Regions from separate parts of the Pseudoalteromonas sp. MMG012 genome, predicted to be linked through region 2. Evidence: predicted binding sites of a transcription regulator. Region 2 holds the regulator's gene; each other region holds the start of a gene.
What was found. Region 2 encodes sigma-54, which starts transcription at its own class of promoters, with help from an activator protein. Its sites were predicted from a motif close to GTTGGCACGNNNNTNGNNT; they were not measured.
Positions count from the first base shown of each region.

Region 1: J8L97_RS00975 (LPP20 family lipoprotein) is a predicted target of sigma-54. The motif match lies at 1,824-1,842, and genes of this name have one in related genera.
Region 3: J8L97_RS02750 (PAS domain-containing sensor histidine kinase) is a predicted target of sigma-54. The motif match lies at 1,718-1,736, and genes of this name have one in related genera.

Region 1 is NZ_JAGJEF010000002.1:23,962-27,246, forward strand. Features, by position in the region: gene flgA (flagellar basal body P-ring formation chaperone FlgA) at 1-427, shown strand, start outside; gene flgM (flagellar biosynthesis anti-sigma factor FlgM) at 502-825, shown strand; gene flgN (flagellar export chaperone FlgN) at 818-1,246, shown strand; gene J8L97_RS00975 (LPP20 family lipoprotein) at 1,305-1,787, opposite strand; gene J8L97_RS00980 (flagella assembly protein FlgT) at 1,899-3,089, shown strand; gene J8L97_RS00985 (glutathione peroxidase) at 3,208-3,285, shown strand, end outside.
Region 2 is NZ_JAGJEF010000010.1:34,312-37,596, forward strand. Features, by position in the region: gene rapZ (RNase adapter RapZ) at 1-509, opposite strand, end outside; gene J8L97_RS05365 (PTS sugar transporter subunit IIA) at 526-978, opposite strand; gene hpf (ribosome hibernation promoting factor) at 981-1,268, opposite strand; gene J8L97_RS05375 (RNA polymerase factor sigma-54) at 1,297-2,799, opposite strand; gene lptB (LPS export ABC transporter ATP-binding protein) at 2,856-3,285, opposite strand, start outside.
Region 3 is NZ_JAGJEF010000005.1:20,989-24,273, forward strand. Features, by position in the region: gene J8L97_RS02740 (sigma-54-dependent Fis family transcriptional regulator) at 1-801, shown strand, start outside; gene J8L97_RS02745 (DNA-3-methyladenine glycosylase I) at 820-1,425, opposite strand; gene J8L97_RS02750 (PAS domain-containing sensor histidine kinase) at 1,773-2,882, shown strand; gene J8L97_RS02755 (sigma-54 dependent transcriptional regulator) at 2,879-3,285, shown strand, end outside.

The DNA.
Region 1 (3,285 bases), on a different contig from region 2:
TTGTACCCGAGCGCCAACATGGACCCAATATGTTCACGTACGGATCAATGAAATGTACCCTATTATTGTCAGTACCCAACTAATATCTAAAGGAGAGTTGCTCACAAAAGGACACTTAAAAATTGAGTACAAACCAAAACAATTCGTTCGAGCTGCGTATATTGAAGATTTATCTCTACTCATTGGAAGTAAAAGTAAACGAACTTTGCGAGAAGGTATGCCTATCGGTACGCACCAAGTATGTATGGTTTGTAAAGGCGATATGGTTACTATTTTCGCGAAAACGCGTACTTTGACAATAAAAACTTCAGGTGTAGCACTACAAGATGGTAATCTTGGTGAGCAGATTCGCGTTAAAAATCAGAAGTCTGGAAAAACAGTTTCTGCTCGAGTAAAAGATGTTGAATCTGTAGAGGTTAATATCTAAAAAATTTGCTAAAGTTAAAGGTATATTAGTCGATAACCTAAACATGGTGTTTAGTAACCTTGGGTCAATAAATTATGGTTAATAATATTAAAGGTCAGGCACAGCCAAATAGTGTGCTCAATAATGTTAAGCAACAAAAAGCTGAATTGCAAAAAAATGAGGCTCAAAATGCCGCATCGAATATTAAAACGCCGCAAAAAGCAGCAACTGATTCTGTAAGTTTAACACCACAGGCACAACAATTGAAAAGCATGCAAGATAAAGCACAAGACGCTCCTGCATTCGATAGTAAGAAAGTGGAAGAGCTTAAGAAAGCTATCAGTGAGGGCAAATATCAAATTGATGCACAAAAGCTGGCAAAAAATATAGCGGCATTTGAGTTCGATATGTATGGCTGATCACGTTAAACTATGTATGCATAAACTCGAAGTTCAAATCTCAAATCTAACCACTTTGACCCAGTTGTTAGACTCGGAGCTTGATATTTTGGCATCCAAAACGGGTGATGGCCTCAAAGATGCTGCACGTGAAAAACTAACACTCCTCACTGCAATCCAGAAACTTGATAAAGAACTATCTACCTTTCCTTCAGAGATTTACCTAGAAGATCCAATAACAGAGTTAACCGGAAAAATTCAAACACTATTAATAGAGTGTAAAAATAAGAATGATGTGAATGCAAAAGCTGCGCATCATGCGCAACTAAGTGTACGACAACTAAAAGAAATTTTGATTGGTACTCCAGGCTCAATCACCTATGGACAAGATGGCAGTGTTATTTCTGGTAATAGTGAATTAGTGAAAGATATTAAGGCATAGTTAATTTAATTACGCCTTTGTCTATTTTTCGAGTCAAGTTCAGTACCATTAACTTTTATTAGTAGTAAGTAACTCTTTTCACTTTTCTTGGTTTAACTTGTGTAATATATAAATCATGCACGCGCTTCATGTCTAGCTCAAGTTCCGTTGTATAAGTATCCCCAACGGCGTAAGACTTGACCACCCGGGCTCCTCTAATCACACCTTTGACCTGGCTCTTTAGCCCATCGTTTTGTGCAATTGCTCCTTTAACTGTCATTTCTGAAGACAAATTCTGTCCATATACCTGCTCTGTAAGCTCTCGGTAAGCTTCCAATTTGGACACCTTAAGCGCCATCAGCATTTTTTGTGCATCATTCATACCTGGCTGTGCGCTGAGCGGCGCATAACCGATTGCTTTAATGACTGGATAACTATCTGGCTCGACATAACTATATTCAATATGCTTATCGAACATCGAACTACAACCTGCTAACCAAAATAGTATCACTATCAAAATAATCGATTTTGAGTTCACTATCGAATAAGAAGGTATTTTCATTATTAATTGCCTCTAGAACTTAGTTACTAATTCTTAATGCACATTTCTTGCCAATAAATATGGCATATCTATTGCTGTATTAATTTATAAGCGTTCTAATGGAGATCAATCATGAATCAGTTAACCATTTTTTTGAGTATATTATTATATAGTATGGCGGCAAAAGCTGAGTGGTACGAAGTAACAGGCTATGCAAATATATTAGATAGCAACGTTGCCGATGCTCGAAAAAGCGCAGTTCAAGATGCGATTACACAAGCATTAATTTTTTCCGGCGCAACAGTATCCAGCGTACAAACGGTTGCTGATGGCTTGCTAAGCCAAGATCAATTGAAAGTCAAAGCACATGCAGAAATACAACAAGCCACTTTGATCAGTGAAGAACAAAATAATAACGATTACATGGTGACTTTACATTTAGATATATATGCAACCCAAGAACATTGCACCCATCAACAATTTAATAAGCAAGTTACCGTCACCCAGAGCCAACTTATACAACCACATCAAGCTCGTCTTGGTCAAATATTTGACATCGCAAAGGCAAGCTCCCAAAGACTGTACAACACAATGATGGAACGTGCTACAGCAATTAAAGCTGTGCCATATATCAACAGCGCTATAAATGTTCGCCCTTTTTTTTCTCAAAGGTTTGACTACGACCCAGCACTTATCGAAACCTTAAGTAACAATAGCAACAGTCAATATGTACTATTTAGTCAAATCACCGATATTGCGCAAGGTAAAAAGCTAAACAATGACTATGCGTTTTGGGAAGATGACCAATATGTACGTAGCTTTAAGGTAGATTTTGCGCTTTATGACGCGATGACCCGAGACAGACTATGGCAAAAACACTATGCTGTTCAGGGGATCTGGCCATTCGAAAAAACAACTCTTATTGATGTATATAGTGATGAATTCTGGCAATCAAATTACGGTGACCAAATACAAAGCATTTTTAATAAGGTTTCCCAAGACTTGAATAGCGCGATTGGCTGTATGCCAACTAAAGGGAAAATACTACATATTGATGGTGAACGTTTAGCTATCAATTTAGGTCGAGTTCATGGCATTAAGCCTGGGCAAACTCTTGCTATTATGCAAAAAAACAATTTCACAACCCAACAAGGGATGATACTCAATAACCACAGACAAACAATAGATCAGTTGAAGGTGCTTCAGGTTAACGACCAAACAGCAATTACGACTAACGTAAATATGAGACCACTAAGTAATATCCAGCTGAACGACATTGTCAAAGTGATTATCAAAGAAGATGACACCTTTTCCCTCAACTAGTCTAAACTCTGAGTGTTAAATGCTTATCAAAAAAACAGATTGCATTAATTCATTCAATCTATTTTACTGAGAAGTAAGATGTTGCCATACTGACAACATCAAATTTAAGGAGCGTACTATGTTAGAGAATATCGAAGGCAAAAAAATACCACAGGTCACTTTTTCAACTCGTAACAATGAACAATGGCAAAAGATC
Region 2 (3,285 bases):
TTAAAGCCAAAAGATAAAAAGGTAATAATAAGTTGTTTATCTTTTTTACCTAAAATCCGCTCACGGATAGATTCAGCTAACTGGTGGACACTGAGGTCGGTTGTATCAATAAATACATCGGCACTGGTGATCAGTACATCCAATAGCTGCTTTTCTTCTTTAATCGCCAGATCTAATGGTAAGTTATTTATAGAGAGTGGGTGTAGCCTGCGAGTTTCAGAAAAGCGTTTGATCAATGTTTGATCATCACTGTCCAAGTAAAATAATATCGGATTAGCAAATCCTGGTAAATACTCAAGAATATCGTTGAACTCTTGCTGTTGTTTTGGCAAGTTACGCACATCAATACTGACCGCAATTTTGTCATAGCTCTCAGACACGCTTCTAACCAAAGACGGAAGTAAATTGACCGGAATATTGTCAACACAATAGTAGCCTAAATCTTCTAACACTCTTAATGCAACGGACTTCCCAGAACCAGAGCGACCACTAATAATGATTAATTCCACAATTATCCCCTATTTACTAATCTTGAGCCTTAATAATACTATAGAGCTCGGTATCATTGCAGGCATGTCTCAACTGCTTACAGAACTCTTTATCTTTTAAGCTTTCAGCAATTGCAGCGAGTGTTTTCAGATGCTGTTGATTATCACCTTCAGGTACAATGAGTGCAACAAAAATATCGACTGGACGATTGTCTATGGCATCGAATGGAACTGGTTTTTTACTAACTAATATCATCGCAAAAACTTGTTCGATACCTTGCATTCTGCCATGTGGAATAGCGATGCCTTTACCAATTCCAGTGCTGCCTAACTTCTCTCTAGACATGAGTGCAGATAAAACATCATGCTGTTCTAGGTGGGGTAACTGTTCATGTGTAAGTTCGCTAACGTATTCGAGAATACGTTTTTTGCTATTAAAAAGGACCGCAGCTTTACTGCAGTCCTTGTTGATTATTGAGCTAAGTTTCATGGTTAATGTCGAGTAAGCTTTTCTTTGTGTTTGATTACTTGTCTGTCTAGCTTGTCAACCAAACCATCAATAGCAGCATACATATCTTGATGCTCGGTAGAGGCAAATACTTCTGCTCCGCTTAAGTGTAAGGTCGCTTCGGCTTTTTGTACGAGTTTTTCAACATCTAAAATCACATGCACATTATTGATATGATCAAAGTGCCTTTCTAGCTTCGCAAACTTGGTGTTGACATAGTCTCTTAGTGATTCAGTTACTTCTACGTGACGACCAGTTAAATTTAGTTGCATGAGCATTTTCCTTCTTTGATATTACGTCTTATATCAAGCTTTTACGCTGATTCGACGGTGGAATGGCTAACGACTCCCGATATTTTGCTATCGTACGTCGGGCCACTTTGATTCCTTGCTCTGCCAATATATCCGCAATTTTGCTATCACTTAATGGCTTAGCAGTATTTTCGGCGGCAATGAGCTTTTTGATCAATGCTCTAATCGCTGTGGAAGAGCATTCACCTCCGTTTTCGGTACTCACATGGCTCGAGAAGAAATATTTCAACTCAAAAATGCCCCTAGGTGTGTGCATATATTTTTGTGTTGTGACACGTGAAATAGTGGACTCATGCATCTCTACCATTTCAGCCACATCATTTAGCACCATAGGTTTCATTGCTTCAGGGCCATGTTCAAAGAATGCCTGTTGTTGCTGCACAATGCAATTAGTTACTTTCATTAACGTATCATTGCGGCTTTCTAAGCTTTTAATAAACCATTTAGCTTCTTGTAAATGCGAACGAATAAATTGACTATCAGTGCTTGATTTCATTGAGCGAGACATCGCCGCATAGTGATCATTGACTCTAATTTTCGGCATTGAATCAGGGTTTAATTCAACTAACCATCGGCCTTTCACTTTTTTCACAGAGACATCAGGTATGACATATTCAGACTCTTCGCGGATGATACTGGCCGCAGGTTTTGGATTTAAGCTGTGTATTAGAGTCATGACTTCTTTTAAATCGGACTCTTTCAGCTTCGTCTTTTTCATTAGCGTTCGATAGTCTCGACTTGCAAGTAAGTCGATATGTTCGGTGAGCACATGTTTAGTATGTTCCAGCCAAGGTGTACTTTTATCAAACTGATTAAGCTGGATACATAAACATTCTTGTAAGCTCCGAGCAGCAATGCCGACAGGGTCAAATAATTGAATGCGTTTCAGGACAGCCTCAATTTCATCAAGTTCAATGGCATCTTCTGAACTCTCGTCATTAAGGCTTTCTAAGATTTCATCGGTCGATAAGGTTAATAAACCACCATCATCCACGGCTTCCACAATAGCGACAGCGATCCCTCTATCAGTATCACTAAACGGGGTCAGTTCTAGTTGCCACATTAAGTATTCATGGAGCGATTCGGTGGTTGCGCCTTGGTACATGTTTTCGTCTTCAGGCATAGGGCCGCTGCTTGTTGCTGGTGCAGCACTCATGTATTCATCCCATGTGACATCCATCGCAAGTTCTTCGCTAACAGTGTCTTTACTCATAGCCGCGTCTGCATCAAGCTCATAGTCACTGACTGGAGCTTCTTCAATACTGTCTGAATTAGATTCTTCTTTCGAGAGCTCTTTATGTTCTTTTTCTATATTTTCGTTGTCGTTTTCATGCTCTGATTCTTCAACTTCCAGTAATGGGTTGCTGTCCAAGGCTTCTTGGATTTCTTGTTGGAGATCTAGCGTGCTCAATTGCAACAAGCGGATAGCCTGTTGTAATTGGGGTGTCATGGTTAATTGCTGACCCATGCGCAGCTGTAACGATTGCCTCATGTATCTCTAACAATCCTTTCTATTAATCAATTATTAAAATTACCTAGATACTATAACTATAGCCTGAATTGTTCACCTAGGTAGACATCTCGAACAGTTTGATCGGCAAGCACGTGTTCTGGAGTACCTGATGCAATTAATTCACCATGTGAAACTATGTATGCTTTTTCGCACACATCAAGTGTTTCTCGTACATTATGATCTGTGATCAGAACACCTATACCGCGTTTTTTTAAATGTTCGATAATTTTCTTTATATCTAACACCGAAATTGGGTCAACACCAGCAAAAGGCTCATCTAACAGGATAAATTTTGGGTTTGCGGCTAAAGCGCGAGCAATTTCGACTCTTCGACGTTCACCTCCTGACAATGCCATACCTTGACTTGTACGTATATGTTGGATGTTGAATTCATCTAATAATTCATTAAGAATTTGCTCTCGATCAGGTTTACTCAGCTCATTACGAGTTTCTAAAATAGCCATT
Region 3 (3,285 bases), on a different contig from region 2:
GGGAGATTTGAATTAGCGCAAGGTGGAACCCTTTTTTTAGATGAAATCGGTGATATGCCGTTACAAATGCAAGTTAAGTTATTACGTGTTTTACAAGAGCGCAGCTATGAAAGAGTTGGGGGAACGAAAGCGATTCAAGCAGATGTTAGAGTAATTGCCGCGACTCACCGTAACTTAGAAGACATGATTGAAAGTGGTAAGTTTAGAGAAGATTTGTATTATCGTCTCAACGTTTTCCCGATTGAAAACCCATCACTACATGAACGAGCGGATGATATTCCATTACTGCTGAAGGAATTAATGCGCCGTGTTAATGAGCAAAGTGGTACTGGTGCTAAATTTACTGAACGGGCAATTGAAAGCTTAAAAGTACATACGTGGCCTGGCAATATTCGGGAGTTGGCAAACTTGGTCGAGAGAATGGTCATTATGTTTCCCGAAAAGGTGGTGGACGTCACTGATTTACCAAATAAATATCGACATATTGAAGTGGATGCATTTGAACCAGAATATCCAGAAGAATTACGAGAAAAAGACGCATTTAATGAACTATTTAGTGAGGGCTTTAGCGATTATGACGAAGAGCCAGAACCGGAGTTTCAGGCAAGTGAACACGCGTTAGGTTGCTTGCCTGCTGAGGGCATAGAGTTAAAAGAATACTTGGCTGAATTAGAAGTGAGTTTAATTTCTCAAGCGCTGGAGCGGTATGACTATATTGTTGCTCGGGCGGCTGAAGTGTTAGGCGTGCGCCGCACGACACTTGTTGAAAAAATGAAAAAATATAACCTTAATAAAGAGTAAATTAAGGTTAGGCGCTGATTAGGTTAAACGTTGTTTAATATCTAAATTTTGGTAGGTGTTAATAATTTCTTGCTTTCTAAAGCATGCATTATCATGGTCATTGACCATTCCACACGCTTGCATATGGGCGCATACAGTCGTAGGACCTAAGAATTTAAACCCGCGCTTTTTTAAATCTTTTGCAAACGTGATACTAATATCACTCGTTGCTGGATAGTCTTCTTTACTTGAAATGTCATTAATGACAACCTTGAAATTTACAAACTGCCATTGATAGCGAGCAAAGCTACCGAACTCTTGTTGAATGTTAATAAATGCTTGAGCATTATTGATAGTTGCTAATATTTTTAATCGGTTTCTAATAATATCAGTATTGCCCAGCAAACGCTCTACATCTGCTTCCGTCATTTGTGCGATATCTTCAACCTTAAATTGATGAAATGCATTTCTATAGCCTTGGCGTTTCTTTAATATGGTATACCAGCTTAATCCAGCTTGTGCTGATTCAAGCGTGATAAATTCAAACAATGTGTGATCATCTGTAACGGGAACACCCCATTCTTTATCATGATATTCAATGTAATCAGGCTTAGACTGATCTAACCATAAGCAGCGCGTACACATACTCTCTCCTCAAAAGGAATAATTAATTTAGTTAACAGGTTAGTTCCGCGTACCGTGTTTACTTATCATTCGCCAGAGTGGCTTGGCATTTATATGGTGATTTAGTCGCGGTCTGTTGGCTGACTGTAAAGTACCATATATTGCGGAATTGGTAATCTTTGAATTGGCAGGCCCTTTGGTTTTTTCTAAAATTGAGTTTCATCACTAAGAGGAGGATTTAAGATATATCATCACCGTCAAAAAAATGTTGTAGATATATTTACCTAATCCCATGAAAAGTAAAGGAAATAAAATTGGCATAAAGTGTGCTTTATCTATGGTAAGAATTTTTATTTGAGAATTTTATTATGGCTTTAGCACATATTTTAAATCCAGGCTTTACTCCATCGTCGCAATTTAATCCTTGCTTATTACAAGAGGCCTATGTTGGTGAGTTGAGCGACCTGCGCCAACAGGCGAGTTGGCTAAGTCATTTAGTTGACACAATGCCTGCAGGTGTGATCGTGCTAGATGGTCAAGGAATGATAGCTAAAGCCAACCAAATTGCCATAGATATGTTAGGCGAGCCACTTGAGGGGGAGAAGTGGTTTAACATTATTCAACGCTCTTTTTGCCCGAAACAAGATGATGGGCATGAGGTATCTCTTAAAGATGGTCGTTTGATTAAGTTAGATATCTCAGCGCTCACCCCAGAGCCGGGGCAGCTTATTTTAATGACCGATCTCACTGAAACTCGACAATTGCAAGCAAGGATGGCGCATATGCAACGCTTGAGCGCTTTAGGCAAGATGGTGGCATCTTTGGCGCATCAAGTACGCACACCTTTATCAGCAGCTATGCTTTATGCCGCAAATTTGGGCAGTAATAAAATGTTAGGCACTGCACGAATACGCTTTCATGAAAAGCTTATGTCACGGCTTAAAGATTTAGAATCTCAAGTAAATGATATGCTGTTATTTGCTAAAAGTGGTGAGGAGCAAGTTGTTGAATCAGTGTCTATGCAGCAATTGTTGAGTGAAGTTAAGGCTGGGTCAGATGCGATGGTATTGATGCACGAAAGTATATTAGATGTGGTGCTACCAGAACCAGATATTGTAATAGTTGGTAATAAGACAGCCTTGGCCGGTGCGATTCAAAATTTAATTCATAACAGTATTCAAATCATTGGGATTAATGCGCATGTTGTGGTGAGTGCTAAGCGAGAACCCGGATCCGATAGAGTTAGAATCTCTGTAACAGACAATGGTCCCGGCGTTGATGAATCATTGAAAAGTAAACTATTTGAACCATTTTTTACTACTAAGAGCCAAGGTACTGGGCTTGGTTTAGCTGTGGTTAATTCTGTTGCAAACTCGCATAAAGGCAAGGTCGAAGTGAGTAATATTGAGGAAGGGGGAGCACAATTTAGTTTGTTGTTACCTATTTCATTTGAGATGGAACAATTGGAGGCTGTATGAGTCATTCTATATTAGTCGTTGAAGACGATGCAGGTTTGCGTGAAGCATTGTTAGACACATTACAATTGGCTGGACTTGAATGTGTAGAAGCTGCAAGTGCTGAAGAAGCCGTAATTTTGTTAAAACAGCAACGTTTTTCGTTGGTTGTGAGTGATGTTCAAATGGGAACAATGAGTGGTATTGATTTACTGCGTACCATCAAATTAAATTACCCTGATTTGCCTGTACTAATGATGACTGCTTATGCGACGATTGATGACGCGGTGGAAGCAATGCGTTTAGGCGCGATTGATTATATGGCAAAGCCTTTTGCACCAGAAGTCTTGCTTAATATGGTTAGTCGTTATATGCCAGAGAAAACGAAAGAAACAGATGGTCCGATTGTAGCAGATGCGCAAAGTTT